3 regions of the Alteromonas sp. ABV4_515 genome follow, and region 2 is predicted to be linked to each of the others. Evidence: predicted binding sites of a transcription regulator. Region 2 holds the regulator's gene; each other region holds the start of a gene.

What was found. The regulator FliA, encoded in region 2, starts transcription of late flagellar genes. The targets are predictions, from matches to a motif close to CTAAAGNTNNNNNNNNNNNNGCCGATA.
Region 1: the regulator FliA is predicted to act here: its motif matches at 7,466-7,492, upstream of pomA (flagellar motor protein PomA).
Region 3: the regulator FliA is predicted to act here: its motif matches at 2,248-2,274, upstream of ACXAGX_RS16585 (DUF3530 family protein).

Annotation. Positions count from the first base shown of each region.
Region 1 is NZ_JBSWWZ010000002.1:726,080-736,334, reverse strand. It holds gene ACXAGX_RS07585 (sigma-70 family RNA polymerase sigma factor) at 1-303, opposite strand, end outside; gene ACXAGX_RS07580 (LON peptidase substrate-binding domain-containing protein) at 414-989, opposite strand; gene ACXAGX_RS07575 (nuclear transport factor 2 family protein) at 1,176-1,598, shown strand; gene ACXAGX_RS07570 (SDR family NAD(P)-dependent oxidoreductase) at 1,595-2,314, shown strand; gene ACXAGX_RS07565 (NAD(P)/FAD-dependent oxidoreductase) at 2,328-3,599, shown strand; gene ACXAGX_RS07560 (DUF1365 domain-containing protein) at 3,617-4,354, shown strand; gene ACXAGX_RS07555 (class I SAM-dependent methyltransferase) at 4,354-5,613, shown strand; gene ACXAGX_RS07550 (flagellar motor protein MotB) at 5,628-6,575, opposite strand; gene pomA (flagellar motor protein PomA) at 6,581-7,339, opposite strand; gene xseB (exodeoxyribonuclease VII small subunit) at 7,658-7,903, shown strand; gene ACXAGX_RS07535 (farnesyl diphosphate synthase) at 7,953-8,843, shown strand; gene dxs (1-deoxy-D-xylulose-5-phosphate synthase) at 8,878-10,255, shown strand, end outside.
Region 2 is NZ_JBSWWZ010000003.1:318,281-328,535, forward strand. It holds gene ACXAGX_RS09155 (DUF2802 domain-containing protein) at 76-495, opposite strand; gene ACXAGX_RS09160 (chemotaxis protein CheW) at 574-1,062, opposite strand; gene ACXAGX_RS09165 (chemotaxis protein CheW) at 1,078-1,812, opposite strand; gene ACXAGX_RS09170 (ParA family protein) at 1,820-2,584, opposite strand; gene ACXAGX_RS09175 (protein-glutamate methylesterase/protein-glutamine glutaminase) at 2,613-3,758, opposite strand; gene ACXAGX_RS09180 (chemotaxis protein CheA) at 3,783-6,038, opposite strand; gene ACXAGX_RS09185 (protein phosphatase CheZ) at 6,051-6,794, opposite strand; gene cheY (chemotaxis response regulator CheY) at 6,829-7,212, opposite strand; gene ACXAGX_RS09195 (RNA polymerase sigma factor FliA) at 7,261-7,989, opposite strand; gene ACXAGX_RS09200 (MinD/ParA family protein) at 7,986-8,852, opposite strand; gene flhF (flagellar biosynthesis protein FlhF) at 8,849-10,255, opposite strand, start outside.
Region 3 is NZ_JBSWWZ010000007.1:35,927-46,181, reverse strand. It holds gene rapA (RNA polymerase-associated protein RapA) at 1-1,505, shown strand, start outside; gene ACXAGX_RS16590 (pseudouridine synthase) at 1,502-2,212, shown strand; gene ACXAGX_RS16585 (DUF3530 family protein) at 2,313-3,197, shown strand; gene ACXAGX_RS16580 (hypothetical protein) at 3,279-3,641, shown strand; gene ACXAGX_RS16575 (AmpG family muropeptide MFS transporter) at 3,727-5,067, shown strand; gene ACXAGX_RS16570 (response regulator) at 5,179-7,317, shown strand; gene ACXAGX_RS16565 (GGDEF domain-containing protein) at 7,292-8,287, opposite strand; gene ACXAGX_RS16560 (response regulator) at 8,284-9,306, opposite strand; gene ACXAGX_RS16555 (thymidylate synthase) at 9,319-10,152, opposite strand; gene lgt (prolipoprotein diacylglyceryl transferase) at 10,149-10,255, opposite strand, start outside.

The DNA of each region.
Region 1 (10,255 bases), on a different contig from region 2:
TCGGATGTTACGTGCAATAGTGAAAATCCAGGTAGAAGGGCTTCCTTTCTCAGCATTAAAAAGATGTGCTTTTTGCCAAACATTTGACATGGTGTCCTGCACCATCTCCATTGCCAAGGCTTCATTACCCATCTGCTTTAACGCATAGGAACGTAAGCGAGGGGCGAAGTATCCGAAAACTCGTGCGAACGACGCTTTGCATCGTTGTTCTGCAACTTTAACAATGTAGTCTGACATTTCTGCCGCACAATCTTTCGGCTTAATTACGCTGTTACTTTGTTCCACTGGAATTCCAACTAACATAAGTATTGTCCATATCCTATAAAGTTAATAGTCGCTACGAACAGACAATTCAAGAAGATGACAGAAATGTAAGATTTGCTCAGACTGACCGTGTAATTATTACAAGGTACTTATTGCACTAGCGCCGACAAATAATTTTGTAATTTAACGCAATCTCTTTGAGCAAGAAAATACTGTTTCTGTTTGGCGTCTACAGGGAGTAACTCTAGCCAGCGGTACATTATCCAAAGCGGGTCGTTAAATTCCGGCTTCTCGTACATTTGGCCTAACTCGATGTAGCGCTCGAAGATCTCCTTTAAACGTTCGTCCATAGGTGAAATCTGTTGAGGTGTTAAGTCACACTTCCATTCCGGTAATGCATGACACTTGCCAACTCGCAACCCATCGGGTTCAGTGGACATTTCAGTAACCTCTACACAGTACTCACCAGCAACCTTTATGCCAAGCAACCCATCTTCAAGCATGTCGAAGTCGATCACAGAGGCAACCGTACCGATAGGAAAGACATGTGTATTTGCCGTTTTGTCACCGGCTTGATTTAGCATGCATACCACAAATTTACCGTTACTCGCACACACTTCTTTCACCATGCGAATGTAGCGTGGCTCAAAGATCCGAAGCGCCATACGACCTTGTGGAAGCAAGGTTGCCGAGAGCGGAAATAAGGGTAGGATTTGCTGCGTCATACACAATTTATGTTGATATTATCTTCATCATAACTACGGCAAAAAATAAATTTGGATCGCAACAGAACCATAGGTTTTTTGTACGCAGATTTTAACTTCCTGATCTTGTTGTCAGTAAATTTGGTATACAAGTAAGACGTTTTTACATACTACTTTTCACATTCATAAAGAATCAGCGCCGTGAACATGATTGATAAATTTTGTAAGTTGTACGCCGAACTTCACGATACACATATGTCAGCATTGGGAACGATTTACACAGAGCATGTAGAATTTATTGATCCCATTACCACCCACAGCGGATTACAAGACCTCACGGACTATCTTTCTTCATTAACTGAGCAGGCTAAAACCTGTTTCTTCGATATTCATGATGTGCATGCAGAGGGTCAAACAGACACAGGTTCTGCAACCATTACCTGGACCATGCGTCTTACGTTGAAGTCAAACGCAAAGCAAGTGACGCTGGATGGCGTCAGTCTCATAAAGTTTGCTGATAATAAAATCTTTTTCCAGCGCGACTATTATGACCTCGGCGAAATGGTCTATGAGCATGTTCCTGTGCTTAGTTGGATTATTAAAAAAATTAAACAAAGGTTAGCCTCATGAAAACTATTCTTGTTACTGGTGCCACATCCGGTATAGGTAAAGCGTTTGCGCTGCATGCGGCGTCTGCGGGCTACCACGTGATCGCTTGTGGACGAAATGAAGATGCACTGGCAGAACTCAGTAAAAACAGTAAGATAACAACAACTCAGTTTGATTTAACGGATTTGGCAGCAACAAAGTCGGCCATTGCGGAACTGTCATTTGATATTGCTGTGCTCAATGCCGGCAACTGCGAATATGTCGACATTAACGATTTCCAGCCCGAGATGTTTCGTCGGGTTTTCGAAATCAACTTTTTTGGCATTATTCACAGCGTCGACGCGTTACTGCCTAAATTCAAAGCTGGCGACCAACTGGTCATTGTCGACAGCATGGCGCGGTTGGTGCCGTTTACACGTACTGAAGCCTACGGTGCGAGTAAGGCAGCAGTGCATTACTTTACTAAAAGCCTGGAAGTGGACTTAGCGCATAAGGGCATTCTTGTGCAATCTGTCTCGCCGGGATTTGTGGAAACGCCACTTACTGATAAAAACGACTTCGATATGCCGATGAAAATAACCGCTGACGAAGCGGCGAAAGCATTACTTGAAGGAATAGAAAAACAAAAACACAGCCTGTTTTTCCCTACGGGATTCGGTTGGATCATGCGTACATTGCACAATCTTCCCACAGGTATTCAAAGATGGTTGTCTTTAAAAATGAGGCAACAGCAGTAATAAGGGTTTTAATATGCAACGGCGAATTGCAATTATTGGCAGCGGCATTTCGGGACTGACTTGCGCTCACCTGCTACACAAACAGCATGATGTAGCCGTATTTGATATTAACGATTATATAGGTGGCCATACCGCCACTAAAGAAATCAAAGTGAAGGGGCGTGCTTACCAGGTCGACACCGGCTTTATCGTATTTAATGACTGGACCTACCCAAATTTCATCAAACTCATGGATAAGCTGGGCGTGTCACGTCAGCCTACTGAAATGAGCTTTTCGGTGCATAGTGAAAAATCCGGTCTTGAGTACAACGGTAACAATTTGAACACGCTGTTTGCCCAGCGCCGCAATCTTTTCCGCCCCCGTTTCTGGCGCCTAGTTCGCGACATCCTCAAATTTAATAAAGCTTGTAAAGCACGTCATGAAGAAGCGCGCGAAGAAGATTTTACCACCACGTTGTTTGAATACATTCAATCGCTTGGCCTAAGTGACGAGTTTGCTAACCTCTATATTTTGCCCATGTGCGCGGCTATTTGGTCTGCCAGCCTTGAGCAAACCAAACAGTTTCCCCTCGCCTTCTTTTTGCAGTTTTTCAATAACCATGGCCTGCTCAGTGTCAACAATCGCCCTCAGTGGTACACATTGATTGGCGGTTCTCACAGTTATATCCCTGGCATCACTAAAGGCTACGAAGATAAAATTCACCTGTCGTCAGCGGTCTACAAAGTAAAAAAAATAGAAGCAGGCTGGGAGGTATGTATTGAAGGCCGGGAAAGCAACGTTTTTGATGAAGTAATTTTTGCGTGTCACTCGGATCAGGCATTGCGTATGCTAGATGCGCCTACCGATGCACAACAAGCGATACTTGGCGCTATTCCTTATTCCAGTAATGATGTGGTGCTTCACCTCGATACCACACAATTACCCGACAGAAAGCTGGCTTGGGCGAGTTGGAATTACCATTTAAAAGAAACACCGGATGAGCATCATGCGCCGGCCTCAGTTACCTACGACATGAATATTCTACAGCGATTTGACAATGCGCCGGTCACATTCTGTGTAACGCTGAACAACACAGATGCCATTGATGAAACAAAAATCTTACGACAATATTCGTATGCCCACCCTCAGTTCAGCGGCAGCATGGTAGCCGCACAGCGTCGACGCGCTGAAATCTGTGGCATTGATGGCTTACATTTTTGTGGCGCATACTGGTACAACGGCTTTCATGAAGACGGCGTGCGCAGCGCATTGGATGTCTGCGAACGTTTTGGGGCTTCGCTGTGAACGTAAAACCCAGCGACATGGAAAGTGCGATCTACCAGGGCAAAGTTTTTCACCAACGGTTTCGCCCCACTCAGCACAAATTCGACTACGATATATACTTGTTCTGGTTGAAATTGTCTGAAATTGATTCCCTGAGTCATACACTGAGACATTTTTCTATCGGCAAACGTGGCTGGCTCAGTTTCCATCGCGATGATTATTACGGTGAGCCATCAGTGCCGTTAGATGAAGCGATACGCCAAAAAATGACGGCGCTTAATCAGGGTAAAAAGCTCGATGGTGAGGTTTTCTTTTTTGGTCAACTTCGCACTTTAGGCATTTATTTTAGCCCGGTAAATTTTTACTTTTTAAGAAGTCCTGAGCACAATCGCTTCACGCATATGCTCGCTGAAGTCAGCAATACGCCGTGGAATGAACGACATTACTATTTAGTTGATATGGAAACCCAGGAAGATACCGAGAAAGCCTTCCATGTGTCGCCGTTTAACCCACTGGACATGACTTATAAATGGACAATTAGGCAGCCCGATGCACATTTCAACCTGGTAATGGCGTGCCATCGAAAAGAAAAGGATTTTACCGCTGGTCTGAATATGAAAAGAATTTCATTAGATAATACTAACCTGCGCATTATGCTTAGACGTATACCTAGTATGACAATAAAAACAGTGGTGGGGATTTATTGGCAGGCGTTGAAGTTATTCATCAAACGCACACCAATATACGATCACCCTAACAGCCAGGAACCGAGATAATGTCACACGGTGAATCAGCGTTTATTTTTGAGCAGGAAGCCAGCGGTATAGACCGCGCCTGTCGCGCAGCTTTTTTAAAAGTGCTGTCGATTTTACCTGAAGGTCACATGACCATTCAGGAAAACGGCACGACAGTGGGTGAATTCGGTAACCCGTCACACGATTTGAAAGCAGACGTAAACATTCTGAATGTGAAAGCTTACCGTCAATTATTATTTGGTGGTAGCGTTGCAGCGGGCGAAACGTACACCGATGGCTTGTGGACAAGCAGCGATCTTACGTCGGTCATTCGTATCTTTGCTCGTAACCTACCAATGCTGGATAAATGGGAACAGAAATACCGTTTGTTCATGCTACCTTTTCAGAAGGTGCAGCATTTTCTCCGCCGCAATACGGAAATTCAGGCGAAGAAGAATATTGAAGCCCATTACGATTTGGGCAACAAGCTCTATACCCGCTTTCTCGACCAGTCAATGATGTATTCATCTGCTATCTACCCAGATCCCAACGCATCGCTATCTGACGCCCAGACGCATAAATTGAAAACCATTTGTGACAAGCTGCAACTCAAACCTGGTGAACATTTAATGGAAATCGGCACGGGCTGGGGAGGGCTAGCCGTTTACGCAGCGAAACATTACGGTTGCCACGTGACTACCACCACCATCTCTGAAGAGCAGTTTGCGTATGCACAAGAATGGATAATTAAAGAAGGGTTGAGCGACAAGGTTACCTTATTAAAGCAAGATTACCGAACCCTTGAGGGTCAGTACGATAAATTGGTTTCCATCGAAATGATTGAAGCGGTGGGCAAACGTTATCTGGGGAACTTTTTCAGTAAATGCGCTTCACTGCTAAAGCCTGAAGGGCTCATGCTGCTGCAATCTATCACCATTGATGACCGCCGCTACGAAAGCTACAGCAACAGTGTCGACTTCATTCAGAAATACATTTTCCCGGGCGGATTCTTGCCCTCGCAACTCATTATTAATGATTACCTGAAACGTCACAGCGACCTTTCAATTCGCGATTTGCAAGATATCGGCTTGGACTACGCTAAAACCCTGGATGATTGGTACGAGGCATTCATCAATGCAAGAGACCCCTTAAAGCAGGACGGTTACGATGAACGTTTTATGCGTATGTGGACTTACTACTTAAAATACTGTGAAGGTGGATTCCTTGAACGCACTATTTCGACGGTGCAATTGCTGCTGTCGAAACCGCATTACCGCGAGGCAATTACACGGGGCGCATAACAGCGCCCCTTTTATTATTCTTCCCCGCCGCTGGCGCTGTTGTTGAGCACCGAGATAGGGTCTGAAATCAGTGGCTTGCCTTGGTTGATATTGATCTCTACCCGGCGATTACGTGCTCTGTCGTCAGACGTAGCCGCGTTTTCCACCAGCGGTTTAGTGTTTGCAAGCCCTACTACCGACATGCGGGATTCATCAAAGCCTGGCGCATTTCGCAACTCTTCAGCAACCGCCACCGCCCGCTGGGCAGACAAGTCCCAGTTTGAACGATATAACTCATTCGCTATGTGCTGACCATCACTGTGGCCTGAAATCTCAATTTCTCCCGGCATATCTGCCAGCATCGTACCAATTTTTCTGAGCACCGGTTTGAACTGAGGCTGTAAAAATGCAGAACCGGCAGAAAAAGAACCATTCTCACGAATTCTGATCGTGATCTGCTGACCCAGCGATTCCATTTCAATCGAACCGTCTGCAATTTCTTTCTGCAGTTGTTCAGCCACCTTTTTCATCATTTCGTTATCTTGTTCTTTATCAGAACTTTGCGACGAGGATGCGGCAGAATCGGATGCTGTTTGTTGCGCCTGACCACCACGCTGATCACCCCGTTGGGTTTGACGGCCCCCGGAGGAATCCTCATCACCGGCCTGAAACTCCAGGGTCGGTTGCGTCATATCAATGGTTTGCTGCTGAATGGTTTCAATGGGGGTAGGATCAGGGCGGCCTGGACGGAACTCCATAGCAATAACGCTCGTTCCTTTAGGGATGTCCTTCACTTCAATTTTATTTTGCACACCAAAGGCAAACTTCATCGAACCTGCGATTTGTTTAAACTTCAGTACGTCCATTTCCGAAAATGACAACAGCAGTACGAAGAAACACATCAACAGTGACATCAGGTCGGCAAATGTCCCCATCCATGCCGGTAGACCGGGAGGAGGACATTTAGGGCATTCGTCAGACATCGCCCCTACTCCTCATCACCGCCGCGCTTACCGGCAGCAATGTAGTTTTTCAAAATACCTTCGATGACTTTTGGGTTCTGGCCATCGGCAATACCCACAATACCATCGAGGATCAACGACTGGTTCAGCTTTTCTTCTTCTTTGCGGTTTTCCAGCTTCGCTGCAATGGGCAGACAAATTACGTTGGCTAAGAATGCGCCGTAAAGTGTGGTTAACAATGCAACCGCCATCGCAGGACCGATAGACTTCGGGTCGTCCATGTTGGAAAGCATGGCAACCAAACCAACCAAAGTACCAATCATTCCCATGGCAGGGGCAACGTCGGCCAGGCCTTTAAAAATAGAACCACCGAACTCGTGCCGTTCGGTGGTCATCAGAATATCTTTTTTCAGCGTTTCACGAACCACTTCAATATCGTGTCCGTCTACAAGCATATCTACCCCTTTCTGCATAAAAGGGTTATCAATTTCTGCTTCTTCCAATGCCAGGAAGCCACCTTTTCGTGCTGCATCTGCCATTTCAACGATTTTTTCAATAAGCGCATCTGGCGGATCGATTTTAAACATGAACGCTTTACCCGCCACCTTGCCGGCACCGAAAAATTGGCCAAGGGTGAACTGGGACATAACCACGAAAATAGAACCACAGAAAACGATGAGCACCGAGGCGACATCGACAAACATGGACAGATCTCCACCGAGGATCATGGCCATGACAATAAAGCCGATACCACCTAACATGCCAATGACGGTTGCTAAATCCACTTATTGCTCCTCAAAAAACTCGTACTAGCGCTGTTGGCAGGTTGTTGTGAATGGTCGTTTACGACCTTGTTTATTATAACCTGTTTTATTCGACCTGCCGGAAACTGTCATCGCTGACTTATACTCTATCGGCCAGATTTCTGAATTCTATAATCAAAGCATGAACTTTTCAGGATGAATCCTCATTATCAGGTATCCTGAGCGAAACCAGTCGGATAGCCGCTTTTTCCGGCATGCTCATTGGACAAACCAATTGACCCGGCGGAAACCCTCGGTTAATGTGCGCGTTTACCATTAGTTACCCACGGGATCTCTGACGTGTCTGAAGAAAAAGCGCCTTCTCAACCTTCATTCGAAGCCTCGCTGCAGGAACTTGAAGCCATAGTGACAGAAATGGAATCCGGCGAATTACCGCTTAATGAAGCATTGGAAAAGTTCGAACGTGGTGTAAAATTATCTCGTCTCAGCCAACAGGCGCTCGCCCAGGCAGAACAAAAAGTCAAAATTCTGCTCCGCGAACAAGGTGAGGACAGCCTCGTTGACTTCACCCCATCTGAAGACTGATTAACGGCGCCCATGGTGCCTCTGCTACCCGTTTTACAGGTAATTCATGATTAATATCGACAGCTTACGTCAGAAGATTAAACAAAATACTGACGAAAGCCTGCTGCAATACGTAGCACAACTACCTGACCACGCCCCGCAACTTCGTGCGGCTATCGAATATTCATTACTGGCTGGCGGTAAGCGCATGCGCCCTCTGTTGGTTCATCTTATTGGCAACACGCTGGATATTCCTGGTCAGGATCAAGCTGCAATAAGCATGGCCATTGAATGTATTCATGCTTATTCACTTGCCCATGATGACTTACCCGCCATGGATGATGATGATCTCCGCCGCGGAAAACCCACTTGTCATATACAGTTTGATGAAGCAACAGCCATTCTCGCTGGCGATGCACTGCAAACGATGGCGTTTAGTATTTTAGCCGAAGCGCCAATGAGTAAGTTCGCCCAGGATAAGCGCGCTATATTAGTTAGCATCCTTGCCCGTGCCTCAGGCTATATGGGCATGTGTGGCGGCCAGGCTATTGATTTGGCGTCTACAGGTAAATCCATAGATATCGACGCACTAACGCGCCTGCACCGTTTAAAAACAGGGGCGTTATTGCAGGCTTGCGCCGAAATGATCACATCACTGGCTGAAGAACTCGACCCTGCGCACCGTAACGCCCTTATTCGTTACGCCAGCGATATCGGTCTTGCCTTTCAGATCCAGGATGACATTTTAGACGTGGAAGGCGATGCATCTGTGATTGGAAAGCCTCAGGGCTCCGATATAGAAGCAGGGAAAAATACCTTCCCGGCATTGTTAGGGATGACACAAGCAAAGGCGGAATTAGCCCGTCTACACGATAGTGCACTTCAAGCATTAGACAGTTTGCCCTACAATACCGAGCTGTTATCTGCTTTTACCGATTTAATGGTAAAGCGGACATTCTGATTTTCATGCTAAACAACAAAATGAAAAAAGAACAATGAGTTTAGATTTATCGCACTACCCTCTTCTGGCGCAGGCACAGACTCCGGATGAACTCAGAAAATTGCCGCAGGAAAAACTGCGGGCCGTAGCAGACGAACTTCGACAGTTCTTACTGACTTCGGTTAGTCAAACCAGTGGCCACTTTGCCTCTGGCTTGGGTACCGTTGAGTTAACCGTGGCGTTGCACTACGTATACAACACGCCCTTCGACAGACTACTGTGGGATGTAGGTCACCAGGCCTATCCACATAAAATCCTGACGGGCCGCGCACAGCGAATGTCTACTATTCGTCAGAAAGACGGTTTACACCCCTTCCCTTGGCCGCCTGAAAGTGACTATGACACGTTTGCCGTTGGGCATTCTTCAACGTCGATCAGTGCAGCGCTGGGTATGGCTGTGGCTGCCGATAAAGAAGGCCAAAACCGTAAAGTCGTTGCGGTAATTGGTGATGGTGCGATGACTGCAGGTATGGCGTTTGAAGCGCTGAACCACGCTGGCGATATCAATAAAGACTTAGTGGTCGTGCTGAACGATAACGAAATGTCGATTTCGGAAAACGTAGGTGCGCTAAACAGCCACCTTGCTCGCCTTCTTACCGGCAACTTCTTCAATAAAATTCGCGATGGTGGTAAGAAGCTCCTCAGCAATGTACCGCCAATTAAGGAATTCGCCAGCCGTGCGGAAGAGCATATTAAAGGCATGGTGGTACCGGGCACAATTTTCGAAGAGCTTGGCTTTAACTACATTGGCCCTATTGATGGCCATGACGTAAACGCCGTGGTAGATACCCTGCGTAATATGCGCCAATTTTCGGGCCCTCATATTCTTCACGTGGTAACACGTAAGGGGAAAGGCTACCCGGTAGCAGAACAAGACCCAATTAAGTATCACGCGGTACCGAAGTTCAATCCGCTGGATAACGCATTACCTAAAGCAGCGCCATCAGCCCCTACTTTCTCGGCGATTTTTGGCCAATGGTTGTGCGATATGGCTGCGGATGATCCAAAACTCATGGCGATTACACCCGCCATGCGTGAAGGGTCTGGCATGGTGAAGTTTTCACAGCAATTCCCTGATCAATACTTTGATGTCGCAATAGCCGAACAGCACGCGGTGACGTTTGGCGCCGGCTTGGCGAAAGAAGGTTACAATGCTGTTGTGGCAATATACTCGTCGTTCCTGCAACGGGGTTACGATCAGTTAATTCATGACGTGGCACTGCAAGAGTTACCGGTATTATTCGCTATCGACCGCGCTGGTGTGGTCGGCGCCGATGGCCCAACGCACCAAGGGGCATTTGATATTGCGTTCTTACGCTGCATTCCAAACATGATAATCATGACGCCCTCAGATGAAAACGAATGCCGTCAAA
Region 2 (10,255 bases):
GTTAGCAAAACTATCGAGGAAAGGTATTGCAGATTAATCAGAGATTAAGCACTAAACGCACTTGCCGCTGACAGACTAATTTCGCTGACTGTGCATGCTCATCAGTAGTTCAGCTTCAGCGCGGGGCAAATCACAAGCTTGCATGACCTCTTCCACTGAAGCGCCCGACTTCACCAGTTCGGCGGCACGGGTGTATAAGCGCATTGAAGGGTCTTGTTGCTTCACTTCCCGCAACTGATTCTCAAACTGGTCACATTGGTCGGCCAATTCACGCATGTGTTTGCCCTGCACCATGGAGCGGGTTTGCATTTCGGCAATTTGGTTTTCAAGATTTTTCACATCGTCACTGAGCATGTCGGCGCGGGATTCGCTCTCAAGATGCGTTTGTATAAGGTGAGTCAAACGTTTATTAAAATGAAAATACAGCCAGATAACGGCAACAACAGCCAGAAGCCCTGTAGCAATGGCAAGTAAGGACAAGGCCGATACATCCATATAAACGTTAATTCTCCAAAAATTGGGAAAGGAAAGAAGCTCAGGCACTGCCCGCCGGGTAACGGGCAGTGATATTGCTTAGAAGCCGCTCAGTTCGTCCCATTCGTCATCACTGAGTAACTTGTTCAGGTCGACAAGAATCAACAATTCGCCATCGCGGTTGCTCACGCCCTGAATAAACTTGGCACTCTCTTCTGTGCCTACGTTTGGCGCGCTGTCAATTTCTGAAGACTTCAAATAAACCACTTCAGCAACGCTATCAACCAGAATACCCACTACCTGTTCATCCGACTCGATAATTACGATACGGGTATTGTCTGTGGTATCAGCAGGCATCAAGCCAAAGCGGGCACGGGTATCGATAACGGTAACAACATTACCACGCAAATTAATGATACCTAGTACATAGTCTGGCGCGCCAGGTACTGGGGCAATTTCTGTATAGCGCAGTACTTCCTGTACTTGCATAACGTTGATGCCGTATGTTTCTTCACCTAAACGGTAGGTGACCCATTGAAGCACCTGATCTTTCTCAGGTGAATTATTACTTGTGGTCTTGTCATTCATTAACCTGGCTCCCCGCTAAGGCGTTTGGTCATTACTGCCTAAGCCGTTATTTAGCATTGCAATTAACTGATATACGTCGATTAACGCACACATTCTTTCTTTTACCATGCCCGCTAACCATGGACGTTTGCCACCGGCCTCACGCCATTTCACTTCGTCCTTGGTAAGAGTAACGGTATTGACCAGTTTGTCGCTGGCTAGGCCCCACAAACTGTCCCCTAACATAATAAGATACTGATAGTTTAGCGTTTCTGCGAGATTTTGATCGTATTTTTCTGGCATAACCCACATTGCAGTATCAACAACGTTTATTTTTTGTTCACGATGCAGCATCACCCCTTTAAACCACTTAGGCTTACCGATGAGCCCACCGACTTTTTCCATGCGGTGGATACCGCCTAGTGTCACTAAAGGCACCGCCAGTGTGAGACCAGCTACCTCAAAAAACAGTGCCTGGAAACGACTCTCAAGCAAATCCTGAATGGGCCGGTGAGTCACCGGCTCTTGAGGTACCACAATGGCTTCTGCAGAAGCAATGCTTTCCTCAATTTCTTCCACCACAGGCGCAGCCACGTCAACCTCTTCAACGGGCGTGGCTACCGGTTCCCGGGCCACGATGTCAGCAGTCGCCTGCTCAAGTAACCGAGCGGTGTTTGCCGTGACATCTGCCGGGTCTTCCGGACTCTGTAGTAAGCTGTCCAGATACGCCTGCATCACATCTTCACGGGCGAACGGCGTACTCTTGCTCATAGTCGACTCATAGTTCCAATTCATCTAACAGTTTAGTATAGGCGAAGACCCCTCGCGATCTCGGATAAACCACAGAGGCAGGTGTCTGTGCCTGACTCGCATCTCTGAACCGAGTATCGACGGGAATGACATCACTCCACACTTTACTGCCGTAATCGTCTTGCAATTTTTGATGTGCCTGGATGGCCGCATTTGTCCTGCGATCAAACATAGTTGGCACAATCAATGTGTCAAATTCCTTACGTAACGAACGCCCCATAATCTCTAGGGTGTGCACCATTCTGTCGAGACCTTTAAGTGCCAAAAATTCGGTTTGCACCGGCACCACCACTTTATGGCAGGCTGCCAGCGCATTCACCATCAATACACCCAATACAGGTGGGCAGTCGATCAGTACGTAATCGAACTCCTTTTCCACAGTCTGCAAGGCTTTTTTAAGAATAAGTCCCATACCATTTTGCATACCCATTTGTCGGTCCAGCGTGGCTAATGCCATAGATGCCGGAAGAATAAACAAGCTGTCTAATTTGGTGGGGCACAAGCTGTCCAGTACCCTATCGGCAGATATCTCCTGATGATTAATAAAAATATCGTAAACAGAAGCACTTAGTTCTTCTGCATCGGTACCAAAGTAATAACTGAGCGACGCGTGAGGATCGGTGTCGATTAATAACACCCGTTTACCCTGTTGCGCTAGAATGCCTCCCAGCGTAACGGTGGTCGTGGTTTTTCCCACTCCTCCCTTCTGGTTGGCAATCGTCCATATTTTCAACCTTCAACTCCTGCTGATTGAATTCGCTCTACATCATCTCAGAGCGGATACACGATGCAATATGTTCAATATTGATGCTCTTTTCCGCAATACCGGCTTTTGCCACAGCCTGCGGCATGCCATAAACCACGCAAGAATCTTCATCCTGAGCCCACACCTTTGCGCCTTTTTTATGCAACGCGTCACAGCCTTCGCGCCCGTCTGCTCCCATACCGGTAAGGATCACACACAGTACGTCGCCGCCGTAAATATCAACCAAACTGTTAAAGGTAATATCCACGCTGGGCTTGTAGGTATCTTTCTCGTGAGCATGCGCATCACGCAATGCAATATTTGGCAAAGAGCGGGAATCTACCACCATCTGCTTGCCCCCTGGCGCCAAATACGCACAACCAGGCCGCAGGATGTCACCTTGCTCCGCTTCTTTCACAGAGATATCACAGTTGTTGTGTAAACGCTGAGCAAACGCATTGGTAAACGTTCCGGGCATATGCTGAACCAGAACAATAGGATGAGGAAAGTTAGCAGGTAAACCTGAAAGCACTTTTTGTAATGCCACAGGCCCGCCGGTTGATGCACCAATGGCAAGGCACTTATAACGCTTGCCTGAGGCTTTAACTTGAGACACCACTGGTGCGGCACTGGCACTTTCGGCCCGCCCTGTAAGCACAGACGAGCTTTTAAAAAACGTGGCTTTGGGTGCATTGGCAGGCATAGGAGGCGCAGGCTTAGGTGCTGGAGCAGCACGGGCCATTGGCGGTCGGCGTATACCCACACCACGCCGCGCAAGTAACCTGACTTTGGTTCTCAGCAGGCTCGCAGCGTCTTTGCGATTTTTAGAGATCTCTTCAAATTTCTTCGGTAGAAAATCCAACGCACCAGCTTCCAGTGCGTCCAGGGTAGCCTGAGCACCTTCGTGAGTCAGCGATGAAAACATCAAAATTGGAATTGGACGTTTAGCCATAATCTTTTTGACCGCCGTGATGCCGTCCATTACCGGCATCTCGACGTCCATGGTCACCACATCCGGCGATAGCTTGACAAGCATATCCAGCGCTTCTTCGCCGTTACAGGCTTCACCTACAACCTGAAGTTCTCTGTCTTCATCCAGAATTTCACGGACACGGCGACGATAAAACGTTGAGTCGTCCACAACAAGGACTTTAAACGCCATAACAAGAAGTTCCTTTACTAGCAGCTATGACCGACGGGCATAGCGCTTAAGAAGACTTGGGATATCCAGAATGAGTGCAATACCACCATCAGATGTAATGGTTGCACCGGCCATGCCTGGAGTTCCTTGCAACAACGCATCCAGCGGTTTAATCACCACTTCTTCCTGACCAATTAGCGCGTCGACAACAAAACCGACCTGTTGGGTACCAATTTGTACCACAACCACATGTCCTTTTTCTTTGCTAATGTCTTTTGGTCCGCGAATTAACCATTCGCCGAGGAAGAACAATGGAATCGCTTTTGAACGCACTATCATGGTCAGTTGACCATCTACCGTATTAGTCTTTTTGATATCCATGTTGATGATTTCATTCACAGCACCCAACGGCAATGCGAAGGTTTGTTTGCCAACAACAATCATCAGGGTAGGCAGAATTGCCAACGTCAGTGGGACTTTGATTTCAAGACGGGTTCCTTTACCCATCTGAGAATCAATATTTACGGTACCATTGAGTTGGTTAATCTTGGTTTTCACCACGTCCATGCCCACACCACGACCCGAAATATCACTGATTTCGGTTTTGGTGGAGAAGCCCGGGGCAAAAATCAGGTTGAATGCTTCAACATCGGACATTCTGGCTGCCGCATCGGCATCGAGAACACCGCGACTGATTGCAATTTCTTTCAGTTTTTCAGGGTCCATGCCCTTACCATCATCATCGATAGTAAGCAGAATGTGATCACCCTCTTGCGACGCTGATAGCTTAACCGTACCCATGCGCGGTTTTCCGGCATTTGCCCTGTCATCTGGCATTTCAATACCGTGGTCCACGGAATTTCTAACTAAGTGAACCAACGGATCGGCCAGTGCCTCAACCAGGTTTTTGTCCAGGTCGGTATCTTCACCCTCAAGCTCAAGGGTAATTTCCTTTTTCAAGCTGCGGGCGAGGTCACGTACAACCCGAGGGAAACGACCGAAAACCTTCTTGATGGGCTGCATGCGGGTTTTCATTACCGCGCCTTGTAAGTCACCCGTTACAACGTCGAGGTTGGCAATGGCCTTCGACATGTCTTCATCGTTTGTGGTGATGCCAAGGCTAAGTAAGCGGTTTCGCACCAACACCAACTCGCCCACCATATTCATTATCTGATCGAGGCGTTTGGTATCAACCCGTACAGTGGTTTCAGCTTGCGGTGCCTTCTCTTCTTTCTTGGCTGGCGCGGCTTTAGCAGCAGGCGCAGGTTTACTGGCCGCTGCCGGTTTAGCAGGTGTCGCAGGCTTCGCCGGTTCCGCCGGTTTGGCGGCCGGAGGCGGTGTAGCTGCCTTAGGCGGCTCTGCTGCCTTACTCTGTTCTGCTTTCGCGGCCTGAACTGCTTTGGTCGCAGTATTGTCTACTTCGACGCCACCTGCAGGCCCTTGACCTTTACCATGCAATTGATCAAGTAAGGCTTCAAATTCGTCATCAGTGATTTCGTCGTCACCGCTATCTGCGGCCGGCTCAACGGGTGCGACTGCCGGTGCTGGCGCAGCATCTGATGGCCCTTTAAACTGCCCTTTGCCGTGAAGCTCATCAAGTAGAGCTTCAAATTCATCATCGGTGATATCTTCACCATCGCCACCCGCTGCAGGTGCCGCTGGCGCTGCCGGGGCCGGTGATGCTGCAGATTCAGCAGGACGACCAGGCGCACCTGAACCATGTAATTGGTCCAGCAAGGCTTCAAACTCATCTTCTGAGATATCTTCAATACCACTGTCGCCAGATGCCACAGCAGTAGCTTCGGGTGCAACAGGCGTTTCTTCAACAATGAGTTCTGGTTCTTCTTCGACAGGCGCCTCAACTACCGGCGCTGCGGCTGAAACATCGCCGAAAATATTTTCGTCTGCGGATTCAGGCTTACTGAGTTTATGGAGGGTATCGACCAGTGCTGTGTCTGCGGCCTCTAATGGTTCGCGGGCTTTAACACGTTCAAACATCTCAACAACCACATCCGTGGCTTGGAGAATAACATCCATAAGTTCAGGTGTTAGCGTGCGCTGACCGTTGCGCATCACGTCAAAGACGTTTTCTGCACCGTGACAAATCTCTACCAGTTCGGTTAGAGAAAGAAAACCAGCACCACCTTTTACAGTGTGATACCCACGGAAGATAGCGTTGAGGAGGTCAGCATCTTCCGGGTTGTTTTCCAGGTCGACCAGCTGTTCCTGTAATTGTTCAAGGATCTCACCAGCCTCAACCAGAAAGTCCTGTAGTATATCCTCATCAACTTCAAACGACATTCATTCGCTCCCCTAAAAACCAAGGCTTGATAGAAGGTCATCCACATCGTCTTGACCCTGTACAACATCGTCACGTTTTTCAGCATCAAGAATTGGGCCTTCTGCCTCAATCGCATCTGGCTTCTTGGTGGGTGTTTTATCTTTAGGCTGACCAGCTTCACCAAACACAGTCAACATATTCACCAAGCTATCTTCTACTTCTTTCACAAGATCGATTACACGTCGAATAACCTGCCCCGTGAGATCCTGATAACCTTGTGCCATCAACACTTCGGTTAACAGACTATTAAGTTTAGTCGAATCCTGAGATGCGTCTTTAAACAGGGAGTCAATTTCCAAACACAACGACTTAAACTCACCTAGCTCGATTTGACGGGTCATGAGTTTCTGCCATTCAGGCTCAATTGCGCCGATACGCTCTGCCAGAGATTCCGCAATAGGCATGCATGACTCGACAGCATCCATTGTGGTGTTGGCGGCTTTCTCTGTTTCTTCGATGACGTAATTCAGACGAGTCTGCGCATCGGGAATATCATCGTTGGCTAAGCCTGCGATGCGCTCGTCTAATTGAAATGTGTTTAATGCATCATGGAGCTGACGGGTAAGCTTGCCAACCTCGGCAAAGAGCTCCACAGATTCCTTGGCTGATACTGCCTCCAACAGAGCATTGGCGGATTCATCATCCCCTTGCTCTAGATAACTAACCAGTTGCTTCGCCTCTTCTAGCGAAATAGGGACTTTTTTAATGGGTGACATCCAGTAATCCTCTTCTCTGGCAGGTGCTGCTAAGTTAGCCTAAACGCTGAAAGATTTTGTCTAATTTCTCTTTTAGTGTAGCTGCTGTAAATGGTTTCACCACGTATCCATTTACGCCAGCTTGTGCAGCAGCAACAATTTGCTCTTTCTTCGCTTCTGCAGTCACCATGAGCACTGGTAAGTGTTTAAGTTTGTCGTCAGCACGGATAGCTCTAAGAAGATCGATCCCTTGCATTCCCGGCATGTTCCAGTCAGTCACGACAAAGTCGAAGTCGCCTTGCTGGAGCATAGGCAAAGCTGTACTACCATCGTCAGCTTCCTGAATATTGGAAAATCCAAGATCTTTAAGCAGGTTTTTTATGATTCGTCTCATCGTAGAAAAATCGTCTACCACGAGAATTTTCATGCTCTTGTCCAAAATAGCCTCCGGTGAAGGATAGTAAATCGTTATTAATATTGGTGTGCGCTATTCTTCAGCCTGCCAGGATTGCATTCGTGCTTTTAGTTTTAACATGGCTTGGCTGTGAATTTGACTGACTCTGGACTCACTCACGTCGAGCACTTCACCTATTTCACGTAGGTTCAGTTCCTCGTCATAGTACAGAGACAATACAATCGCTTCCCGCTCGGGTAATGTTGTTATAGCGTATGCCAGCGCTTTCTGAAAGGCGCCTTGCATAAGATCTTCTAACGGTGAGTCATTACCCTTACTTTGTTCTGTTGTGATCACATCTTCAGATACACCGAGATCTTCGATACCGATTAATTTTCCGGCATTAACCTCGTTAAGCATTTGATGATAATCATTAATGCTGACATTTAGCTTAGCAGCTATTTCAACATCGCGCGCATCTCTTCCTGTTTCTCTTTCAACTAAAGAGATAGCTTCTGTGATTGCGCGGCTATTCTTGTGCACTGAACGGGGAGTCCAGTCACCTTTTCGAATTTCATCCAGCATGGCACCGCGAATACGAATACCCGCAAACGTCTCAAAACTGGCGCCCTTCGAACCGTCAAAATTTTTCGCAGCTTCCAGCAATCCGATCATGCCAGACTGTATCAGGTCGTCCACAAGCACACTGGCAGGTAAACGGGCCATCAAATGATGGGCTATGCGTTTAACCAATGGTGCATGTCGCTCTACCAACTGTGCAGTGTCATTCTGTTGTCGGTAAGCTGCTGCTTTACTGTTCAACGTTGGTTTCCTACCGCTTGTTTAGCTACCAGTTGTTCGATGAAAAATTCGAGATGTCCGCCTGGCTGGGCAGGAACCGGCCAATTAGCCGCTTTGGTCGCCAATTGACTAATGGCTACGGCGGCAGGCGAGCCTGGGAAAGCATCAACGATGGCTGTCTGCTTTCTTACCGCTCGACGAATATTCTCGTCGAAGGGGACGGTAGCCACCAGTTCAAGCGCCACATCAAGGAAACGCCCAGTGACTTTTGATAATTTACTGAAAAGCTCCTGTCCTTCACGTATGTCCCGCACCATGTTGGCAACAATTTTAAACCGAAAAACACCGTGTTCCCGATTTAGAATTTTAATTAACGCATAGGCATCAGTGAGCGAGGTGGGTTCGTCGCACACCACGACCATAATATCCTGAGACGCCCGGGAGAAACTCAGCACCATATCGGAAATACCCGCTGCAGTATCGACAATGAGCACGTCGATTTGCGAGCGCAATTCACTGAACGCACGAATTAGACCTGCATGCTCGGTAGGCGACAATTCTGTCATTGCCTGCGTACCCGACGTTGCCGGTGCGATTTTGATGCCATGGGGGCCGGTTACCAGCACATCGTCGAGGGTGCATTCGCCAGACAGCACATGAGAAAGGTTCTTCTCTACTCGCAGTCCGAGCATAACATCGACGTTAGCCAGGCCAAGGTCGGCGTCGAGCACCATCACCCGTTTGCCTTGCTTTGCCATGGCGATGGCCGTATTCAGTGTGATGTTGGTTTTACCCACACCACCCTTACCGCCGGTGACGGCTATAACCTTAATGAGGCGTGATTGATTCATCTTTCGTAAGCTACTCGCTTGATCTTCGATCATACTGCCTTAACTGAATTAACTTCATGATTATGCTTAGTATGATTCAAACCGTACTTTTTATAAAGCTTTGCCGCTGCAGATACGAGAGATTTCGCATCAGCAACTTTAATATCTTCAGGCACCTGCTGGCCATCGGTCACATAACTCACCGGTAGCTGCTGCTCAACAGCAACGCTTAATACCTCACCCAAACTGTAGCACTCATCAATTTTAGTGAAGATACAGCCGTCGAGTTTAACCGAATTATACGCTGCAATAATGCGCTGCAGAGCAGGATATTGGGTATTAGCTTGCGCAACCAGGTATTTACGTACAGGTTGCATTTGACCGTTGCTAAACTGACCAAGTTGTTGAATTAATCGGCTATCTCGCTGACTAAAACCTGCTGTATCTATTAATATTAGACGTTTATGACGTAACTGAAAGAGTTGTTCAGCTAATTCTTCGCTACTTTGTGCTTTTCGGGTAGTACAGCCAATAATTTTGCCGTAAGTCGCCAGCTGTTCATAAGCTGCAATCCGATAGGTATCGATGGTGATCATCGCTACCTGCTCTGCCCCGTACTTTTGTGCATAACGTGCAGCAAGCTTTGCAACGGTAGTGGTTTTGCCCGTGCCAGTTGGACCGACCAGTGCAACAACACCGGTTTGCGTAAGAATATCGTTACCCGAAACGTTCAGACGGTTAGCCAACAGGTTCAACAAATAAATCCACGCTTCACGCTCGGTGTACTGTGAAGGCGTGTAATGTACTAACTGTTCAGCCAGCGCAACGCTTAACCCCATGCCAGTGAGGCATTGCATCAGGTAGCTGTGAACGGGTCGCTGACGCTTTTTCTTCGCTTCCATCAGGTCGGCCACCTGATATTGCAGCACATTACGTAAAGACGCCAATTCCTCTTTGATGGCATCCAGTTCACTATTGCCCTGCGCGTTACTCGAAGGTGCCTGCTGAGAAGGCGCAGCTTCGAAGTCAGGGCTCATTTGTGAAGCTGGTGCAGTGTTGTTGCGCCCGTGATTAAATACATCAGCAAAAGAAAATACATCATTGTCTTGCTGTGCAGTTTGCTGCTGTGGGCGCTGGGAATGTGGCTGAGCTTGTGCCTTAGGCTGTGATTGATATTGAGGCTGAGCAAGGTCGCGCTGGGAATGAGGCTGAACCTGGCGCGGTGCGTTTTGCTGCGTAGCAGCGTCAGCCGCTGCGTTTCGCTCGGCAGCCTGCTTTTCTAATAATGCACGGAGGTTGTCAGGACCATCATCACCAATAATTTCGCTCAGGCTCGGCGTGGCCTTTTGCTGGCCCGCGGATGCTTTGTTGTCATGGCGCGTGTTCAGGTTAAGTTTTGCCTCAGGTTCTTTATCGTAAGCAGCCACCAGCTCAATACCATCGGCCACTTTACGGTT
Region 3 (10,255 bases), on a different contig from region 2:
ACAGTGCTGTTTGTGGTGGCGAACTGTTTGATGCCCTGTACCCAGAGCGTCAAAGCAGCCTGGTTAACAGTTGGTTCGATGCAGACCCGCGGGTAGATTGGCTTCTGGATTTTCTGCCAACGGTACGCCCTGCCAAAGTGCTGCTGATCTGTGCGGATAAAATAACCGCCCAACAGCTGGGTGAAGTGATTCGCTCACGCAGCGGTATTCGCCACAGTGTTTTCCATGAAGGCATGAGTATTGTTGAGCGTGATAAAGCGGCGCACTATTTCTCCGACCCGGAAGAAGGTGCGCAAATTTTGCTGTGTAGTGAAATCGGTAGTGAAGGCCGTAACTTCCAGTTCGCTCACCACTTGGTGCTTTTCGATTTGCCGCTAACGCCGGATCTGCTGGAGCAACGTATTGGTCGTCTTGACCGTATCGGCCAAACCAAAGATATTCAGATCCATGTGCCCTATTTGGAAGGCACCGCCCAGGAAGTGCTGTTGAAGTGGTACCGCGATGGCCTGGAAGCGTTCACACACACCTGCCCTACAGGTTCGGGCGTATTTGCAGAAGTGCAGGCTCAACTGGTTGGCGCTTGTCTTGACCCTGAAGATGAATCGCAAGTTGATGCATTGGTTAGTGCCAGTAAAACCCTTAATGATGATCTCAAAGCTCAACTCGATGCGGGCCGCGACCGCTTGCTTGAACTAAACGCTTCTGGTGAAGGCCGGGTTGAAGGATTAATTGAAGATATTGAAGAACTGGATGACGATCCTATCCTGCCTTACTTCATGGGCCGACTGCTGAACTCGCTAGGTGTAAACCAGGAAGACAAAGGCGACGACTGCTATATTCTCACGCCATCGGAGTCTATGGTGAATCACCTGCCAGGTTTAGACCCTGAAGGCATGACAGTCACGTATGACCGCCACGTCGCTACGACCCTTGAACACGTGCACTTCTTGAGTTGGGATCATCCATTGGTGCATAACGCCATTGATATGATCTTAACCGACGTGATGGGTAAAGCGAGTGTTGGTTTTATTGCCGACAGAGAACTACCCAAAGGCGCCTACTGGTTGGAAGCCCTGTTTGTATTGCAAGCCAATGCTGATCGTACATTGCAGCCAGGCCGCTTTATGCCTGCCACGCCATTCTTGATTTGCCTTGACGGCCACGGCAAACCGGTAGAACTGGACTTTGGGTATCCACGTAAAGCAGGCAGAAAGATCTCCCAACAGTTGATTCAGGCGCTACAGCAACAGCTTACCCTGCATATTGAAAAAGCGACCACTCTGGCACAGCAAAAAGCGAATCAGATCCAACACGATGCCATTGAAAGCATGCAATCCACATTGACTGGCGAGGCGCAGCGTTTGAAAGATCTACAAGCGCAAAACCCGGCTGTTCGCGACAGCGAAATTGCGTTTATCGAGCATCAACGTGATGCGCTCACCAAAGCGTTGCAGTCGGCCACGGTGCAACTGGAAGGTCTGCGTATAGTGGTAAACAACCCATGAGTATGCCGCCAGGCAAAAAGCCGTTTATCTATAACCCACCGATGACGCCGTATCTGTCGTTGGTGCATTACGACAACGACATCGTAGTGGCCAACAAACAGAGCGGCTTGCTGAGTGTCACGGGTATTCAACCCGCGCACAAAGATGCGCTGATTAGTCGGGTACAAAAGGTGTTACCTACCGCCACGGTGGTGCACCGATTAGATATGGCAACGTCTGGCATTATGGTGATGGCGCTGAACAAAGAAGCCCATCGCCAAATTTCCCGGCAGTTTCAGGACCGCCTCACGAAGAAGCGATATTATGCCCGCGTCGACGGTGTTATTGCCGAAGACGAGGGCGAAGTGACTTTACCTCTGATTGTTGACTGGCCTAACCGTCCTAAGCAGAAAGTCGATCATGAGAATGGTAAGCCTTCACTAACGTATTACCGCGTGATCCGTCGATTGGAAAATGAAACCTGGGTGGAACTGTTACCGGTGACGGGGCGTTCTCATCAACTCAGAGTACACATGCTGTCGATTGGGCATCCTATACTGGGTGACAGACTTTACGCCCACGACGAAGCACGTGACCTTGCTCCCCGTTTGCAACTGCATGCAGAAACGTTAATTTTGCAGCATCCAGCCTCTGGCCAATGGCAACGATTTACCGCCCATGTTCCATTCATGGACTACCGGCCTGAACCACTTGCACTATCAGAGTAGATTTTTACTTCTCTCATTTTAGCAATAAGAAACACTTTAGATTTCGCCAGCCCCGGCCGATACGCCTTAGAGCGTGAGTAATTTTTTACCCGGAGTGAATGTGCGTCATTTTCTGATTTGTTTGTCCTGCTTACTGGCACTGCCTCTACAGAGCGCGATGTTAGCTGACGACATCCGGAATCAATACCTGCCAGACGAGTATCAAACCATATTGGTTGGCGATGAAGATATGCCGGTTTTCAGTGGTGAACCAACAACGTCATTAAGTCGCGGCGTGGCACTCATTTTTACAGATACTGGCTATCAAGGACTTACCCTGAATAACGCTCGCGCCCTCGCAGTTAAATTGAATCACCGGGGATGGCACACGTTGGTGGTGCCAGCAGCAACGCTGGGAGTTGACGTAAGCGCATCGGTTTCACAGGCAATGGAACCTTCTCAACCGGGTGAAAACAATGAGAACGCGCCTGCAATTATTGAGGCGTCTGGGGCAACAAGTATGCACCCACGGGCAATAGCAAGAGAGGCCATGGTCGATCCCGCCAGCAACCGCTCGGTAGTCGCGCTTTTAGCAAACGCAGTTTTTCAGCACATAGAGACGATCCCAGGCTTTAGACTCGTGATCAGTCAGGGCATGAGCGCCGCCCAACTGATTGCATTAACGTCTGCGGAAATTTTACCGCCCCCAGATGGCATGGTTGTGATCAGTCCATACTGGCCACAATCTGAAGCAAACGGCGCAATTCCAGCACAGCTGGCTGCTACAGAATTCCCGGTCCTAGATTTACAGTTCCCCATCAACACCCAATGGACAGCAAATAGCGCAGCCAAACAAAAGCTGGCTGCGACACAGGCGCTAAAACTGCATTATCGCAATAAAGCGCTTACTACTCCGCTCTTCCAAGCTACCAATTCCAGCGACACTATTTTTAGCCGTACCCTAAGCAAAGAGATTTACGGATGGGTTAATCATCTGGGGTGGTAACGATTTCCAACCCACTTTTTTCTGATTATTTTCATAAACCTGTTTCTTTTTGCCTAGATTTTACACAAAATGGAATTTTTTTTGACTATACTGTCAGGCGAATCAGTTAACAGGCTAAATATTATGTTGTTGTCTTTTGTCGACGCCAAAGCCAACCAACTATGCTTTTATCTTCGGGGCTTTTGGCAAAGTATTATACCGCATTCCGAGTTAGACATTTTCTTCTGGGACACGCTCGAAGAGTGGAGTCTAGTGAACTACGATCTCGATCAGCCTTATACAGAACGAGAGCGCGTGTTCTGGCACACACTCAATCAACTACACTTTTGGACGGAAGAAAAACTCAAATCCGATCCTTTGCTAGTTGAAGAGTTACATCGTTGCTTAGCATTCCTCGAAGGTAAAGGAATTTGCCCGCTAGATTGCGCAGGTGTTCGCCCGTAAACTAATTTCTGCCTTTGGTTGTTTTACATTGGTATCCGTGATCAAATAGTCCTCTCCCCTATCCCATCGGACGGACTTTTTCATCATGCACTTTCTTCAGTCCTTTCTGGACAAACGTCTTTTCAGCATCTTTGTATTTGGCATCGCCAGTGGTTTTCCGTGGGTAATGATAGGCTCAGTCATGACAGCTTGGTTAAAGGACGAAGGGCTGTCGCGCACCGATATCAGCTTGTTTGGTAGCATATTCGCGGTTTACGCCATTAATTTTCTTTGGTCTCCACTTTTAGATCGCTTGAAGGTGCCGCTGCTTGGTCAGCGCCGGGGTTGGATTCTTGCTATGCAGCTTTGTATCATTGGCAGTTGTTTACTGATGAGTACACTACACGCCACCTCGTCACTGTTTTATGTTGCCTTGTTCGGACTCGTTATTGCCCTGTGTTCAGCAACGCAAGACATCGCTATAGATGCCTACAGAATCGACATAATTGAGGATAATGAGCGGGAGAAGCTAGCGGCAGGCTCGTCTATGGCTACTGCCGGATGGTGGACAGGTTATGGTGGATTAGGTGCACTGCCCTTTTTCATCGCAGACTGGACAGGTTGGGCATGGAACGATATTTACCTGCTATTGGCAGCTATCATGTCTGGCATCACGTTATTTACCTTCGTTGCCAAAGAACCGATTGTTGATCGCACAGCGCAACTTTCACAAGCAACGGCCTATTACGAAAAAGTACTTGGCGCTAAAGGCGCATCCCCAACGGCCCTGCAAAAAATAGGTGCCTGGCTATTTGTCACAATCGCTGAGCCTTTCCGCGAATTCTTTCAACGAAATGGTGTCCGCCTGGCGCTTTCACTGCTGTTATTCATTTTTCTGTTTAAAATTGGCGAAGCCTTCCTCGGCAGAATGAGCCTGCAGTTTTACATAGAGCTAGGTTTCAGCAAGAGTGAGATCGGCGGCTACTCTAAGTTGCTTAACTGGTGGGTGACGATTGTGTTTTCCATTCTGGGCGGCATGATGACCATGCGCTACGGTATTTATCGCGGCCTAATGATTGCGGGTATAGCGATGGCCTCGAGCAATCTGATGTTCGCGCTAATGGCCCATGTAGGTCCTGATAAAACGTTGTTTGCCCTCACCATCATTGTCGACGGCTTTACTGCCGCCTGGGGTACGGTGGCAATGGTCGCTTTCATATCGGTTATGTGTAATCGCACGTTTTCGGCGTCTCAGTATGCGCTGATGGCCTCGTTAAGCGTGGCGGGTAAAAACCTGCTTGCCTCAGGAAGCGGGTATCTGGTGGATAAACTTAATGGCGACTGGTCGACATTCTTTATCATTACCGCTTTAATGGTGATTCCCAGCCTGTTGTTTTTACGTGGAATAAAAAAGTACATTATTCGCGCTGAGCAGCAGGCTGGTTAGTTCGCTGACCTAGCAGTTTTCTATCCCTGAGCTAAGCTTTTATAATTCCTCTTTGCTTTTCGACTTATGCTGACCAGAGACTCAATAAAAGAGAAAATACGCCGAACCTACATGCTGGCAGCTTGCGCAATCACGCTGCTTATGACCGGATATTTTGTTTGGACCCAGTCATATCTTGACTCAACACAAATTCAGCCGAAAATTATTAATATTGCCGGTTATCAACGCATGTTGTCTCAACGCATTGCCTTTCTGCAAACACTACTCACCGATGAAAGCAAAGAAGTTGAACAAAAACGACTAAGAAATGAGTTAATTTCCAGAACATCTGAGTTTCTTCGCAACCACGAAGTACTGGTTGGCAGGCAGTCGCTGGAAGGCGTTTTTACGCCATTATCAGAAGAACTGGAGCAGCTATACTTTAGTGATGAGGGCGCTCTCGACAAGAAAGCATTGCAATACGGTGAGAATGCTTTGTATCTGGCAAGTGCGTCGGCTGCTCGCGGCTCAAACCTAAAACCCGTAACACTCGCTGCGGCCACCGCCATGTTGAGAGATTTAGACAGAGCCGTTCAGCTATTTGAAACGCAACTTTCCAGAGACATCAAATTTAACCAGATAATGCTGTTAGTAGTGTGGTTCATCACAACATGCCTTGCCTTAATAATTATTCTTATGCTTTTCAGGCCATTAAAGAATTTGGTTCTTGATCAGTTCGCCATGGTTCAGGAAACCCGCAACGATATATTAAACGAACGAGAGCAAACCAACCGGATGGTGTCATCCACTGAAGAGTTTATTAAGGCAATGAGCCGAGAATTCAGATCGCCCATTGCCGTTATCATTGGTGCGCTGGAGCTCTTACCCAATGCAAAGAACCGTCAGGCTGCCTTGCTACAGAAAGCGGAAAATGCTTGTTATACACTTTTATCTCTGAGCAGTAACCTGATGGAAAGCCTGTCTGGCGATACTTCTGTCACAGCGAAAGCGGAAGACTTCATACTTGTAAGAGCACTCGACGATGCTTACAGTGAATTCTTGTACAACTGTCAGAAGAAAAATCTAAATCACCAGATAGTCAACGACAGTAGTCTACCTTATCTCGTTCATGGCTATCCTGAGCTGTTAGTTAAAGCGCTTAAAAGCGTTTTAGACAATGCCGTTAAATTTACGCCCCACGGCATGGTGTCGGTATACAATCGGGTGGCAATCGTCGACGGCGCTCGCGTTATCATCATTCGTGTTGTCGATACCGGGATCGGGATTCATGAAGACGAGTTGGAACGCATATTCGAACGGTTTACTACCAGCTATGATCCTTCCTATTCCTTTAGCGGAGCAGGTACCGGCCTCTATACAGCGAGAAAGTTATTAGCGAAGGCGGGCGGAAGTATAACCGTATCGAGTGCATTGCAAAGCGGCTCTGAGTTTACTTTAACGGTGCCTTTAGAATCAGCCAAGCATCAACCAGAAGCACTCACCAATGAACAATTTTCCAATCGTTTTGCGGTGGTGGATGATCAGGAAATAACCCGCATCTACATACAAAGCATGATTGAAGCAGAAGGGTTTGCCGTTGATACCTACAAATCTGGCGCCGATTTATTGGCAAATCAGGAGAAGGTGAAAAGCTACAGCGGCATCATTACAGACTATTACATGCCGGGTATAAATGGTGTAGAACTTATTACATACCTACAAGCCATTTGGGGCAAGAATATGCCTCCGGTAATGATGGTATCGGCCTCTCCGCACATCGCGAATGTGATCGCCAATTCTGATGCCACGGCCTGGCAGGTATTTGTGAAGCCCATCGACAAAAATCGTTTTACCGATGCGATCAAAGCGCTCGCTTCTAATAAGTCGTTCCATGCCCCGCCCTCTGCTGACTTCTCAGTGCTAGTTGTTGAAGATGAGCCCATTAATGCAGAGATCTTGTGCGATATGCTGGAAAACATGGGGTACGAGGTAAGCATCGCGGCCGATGGTGAAACGGCACTGCATAAAGCGATAGAGAAAAATTACGATGCCATTCTGCTAGATTTGCATTTGCCTGATATCTCAGGCTTCGAAGTGGCAACGCTATTGAAAGAGCGAGGGTGTCAGTCGAAGCTGGTTTCGGTGACCGCCAGTGCCTACCCGGCAGATGCACAAAGAGCGTTTGCTGCAGGCATACGTTATCACCTGGTTAAGCCAGTTGCCTACCAAGAACTCAAAAGTATGCTCAGGCTTTTGCTTGTTCAGGATTAGGCGCAGTATCGGCTCCCACCATATCCCAGGTGCTGACACAATTTCGGCCGCTGTGCTTTGACAAATATAACGCCTGGTCGGCCTGTTCAAGCCACGCCATATTGCTTTTTACATCTGCGCGATACTCACTAAGGCCAACACTGACGGTAAATTTAATTTGCTGGCCTTCATGCTCGACCATCATGGCTTCTGCCAGCCTGCGAATGCGATCTGCCACTTTTGCCGCATTTTGCTGATTCGAATCCACCAGTATAATGGCGAACTCCTCACCGCCATAACGCCCTGCGAGATCAGTTTCCCGCACACTTTTCTGAATCACGCGCGCGAGGGTTTTAATCACCTCATCGCCAGCCTGGTGACCATAGGTGTCATTAATATTCTTAAAGTGATCAATATCTAGCATCATGGCCGTCGAGGTATTGTCTCTGCGACGCTGTAATTTGAAGTGACTGTCAAAGCGCTCTTGCCAATAGCGACGGTTATATAAGCCAGTGAGCCCGTCAACACAACTCATTTGCTGCAATTCGTCGTTCAGCCTTTCAACGCGTAACTTGCCCAGTGCCTGGTCGGTTACATCATAAACCAACATACAAAGCTTATTGATTTCTCCAGTGGGCGACGAGAGCGGAAACATGGTGACGTTCTGAAACATATAGGTAGCATCAGACGTGATGGGTCGATTAGTGCCAAACTGAAATAGATAGGGCCGCTGCTCCCAAATGATAAAAACCGGCGTGCGCAGATTAAATACGGGCTCGGCTTTACCTCGCAGCCAGCTTTCTTCGATTTCGGGAAACAAAGAAAACAGCGATTTACCAATGACCTCACTAGGGCGAAGATCTGCGTGGTTTTCCATAAACTGATTCCACACTTCAACATTGAAGTGCTTGTCCATCACCACAATGCCAACTTCGATAGAACTGAGCAGATCATGTTGCCAATGCATTTGCATTATTTCGTCATTGATCATGCTACAAATTCCTCTTCCACCAGGCGGGTATAAATCTTATTCATGGATTGTTCCGGGAACAACAGCAACAAGTCGAAACTGATATCGCGGGTCTTAATGGCATACGCTATTTCAATGGCCATGAGCTTGCCCCATCGGCTGGCGTTACTATTCAAAATTGTCGTTACGCCGCTATGCTGACCCAGAAGAATAGGATGGCTATGACTGAAAGAAACATTTAGCTGATCAGACAAGGCGTTCAGGCATGCGCCGGTGAGGATGTTAGACACGTCCATCAATGCTTCAAGCTGATAATCCTCATTGCTGGCGTGCTCACCGTAGTTTAGCAGCTTAACAATGTTTTCCATTTTAGTATCGCTGAATATGACCAGTGCTTCACCTTTAATGCCTGCGCTGGTGAAGCCTTTTGATACGGCCGATACACGATCGTTTTGGTGGGCTTCAGCGATTGCCATGTGTAGCTCGGTGGCTTCAATAACATTAACGTTTGGAATGGGTAAGTCGATAAACTCGCCCAATAACCTGGCTAAGTTTTCCCCTGCCCGGCCCATCGCCACGTTCACCAGTTCGCGGTATGCATCGAGCTGTTCGTCAGCCGTGTTGCGCGTTGTCTTCTCTACCGCGGCAATACGCCCAGCAGCAGACGCTTCGCCAGAATACAAGCCATACTGGGTTAACAGTGCCATTAGCTTAGCGTTATCCATGGGCTTACGAATAAACTCAATCGCCCCTAGCGCCATCATCCGTTCCCGGGCTTCTTCTTGCACATCACCCGATACCACAATAACCAGACAAGGCAGATCCTGCTCACGAATCATTTCCATGGTTTCGTAGCCATCCATTATCGGCATATTGAGGTCAAGAAACATGACATCGGCTTTGCCAGCACGAATTGCTTCAATAGCCTCCTTGCCGTTAGCGGCAAATGACAGCTCCACATCCCATCCATCGGGAATAGAGCGAGCCATCTGCTTGCGGGCAAAAGATGAATCGTCACAGATCAGTACTGGCGTGGTCATGTGCAGCTCCTGCTATATCGCAACCGGCGCTTTAATATGCGGGTGAGACTGGTAATTTTGCAGCTCGAAATCTTCAAAAGTGAAAGCAAACAAGTCTTTCACTTCAGGATTAATATGCATTGTTGGGCTAGGGAAAGGCTCGCGAGCAAGCTGTGTTTCGGTTTGCTCCAGGTGATTAGAATACAAATGGGCATCGCCTAGGGTATGAATAAATTCACCAGGCTCAAGGTCACAAACCTGCGCGACCATCAAAGTAAGTAACGCATAGCTGGCAATATTAAACGGCACGCCTAAAAACACATCGCCACTGCGCTGATAGAGCTGACAGGAAAGTTTTCCGTTTAGTACATAGAACTGAAACATGGTGTGACAAGGCGGCAGCGCCTGACGGCCATTCGCAGCATTTTCTTTTGGCGACACGGAAGTGTCTGGCAAGACCGCGGGATTCCAGGCACTAACGATAAGACGGCGTGAATCAGGGTTAGTTTTAATTTGCTCAACCACGTCTTTGATTTGATCGATGGTGGTACCGTCACCGGCATCCCAGCTTCGCCATTGATGGCCATAAACCGGGCCAAGCTCGCCTTCATCGGTAGCCCACTCGTCCCAAATCGATACACCGTTTTCTTTCAGGTAGCGAATGTTCGTTTCGCCTTTCAAAAACCACAACAACTCATGAATGATGGATTTCAGATGACATTTTTTGGTTGTGACTAATGGAAAGCCTTTCGCCAGGTCGAATCGCATTTGATAGCCAAATACACTCAGGGTGCCCGTACCTGTGCGGTCTTCTTTTTTAACGCCTTCGTCTCTTACGTGGCGCATGAGTTTTAAATATTCTTTCATGCCGATTTCTTGTCACTGTTTTTTATTGTTGTTTCGGGTGATTTACGTAAATATGCCCACGCCATGAGGCCAGCGCCTAGCATGATCATGGGTATACAGAGTA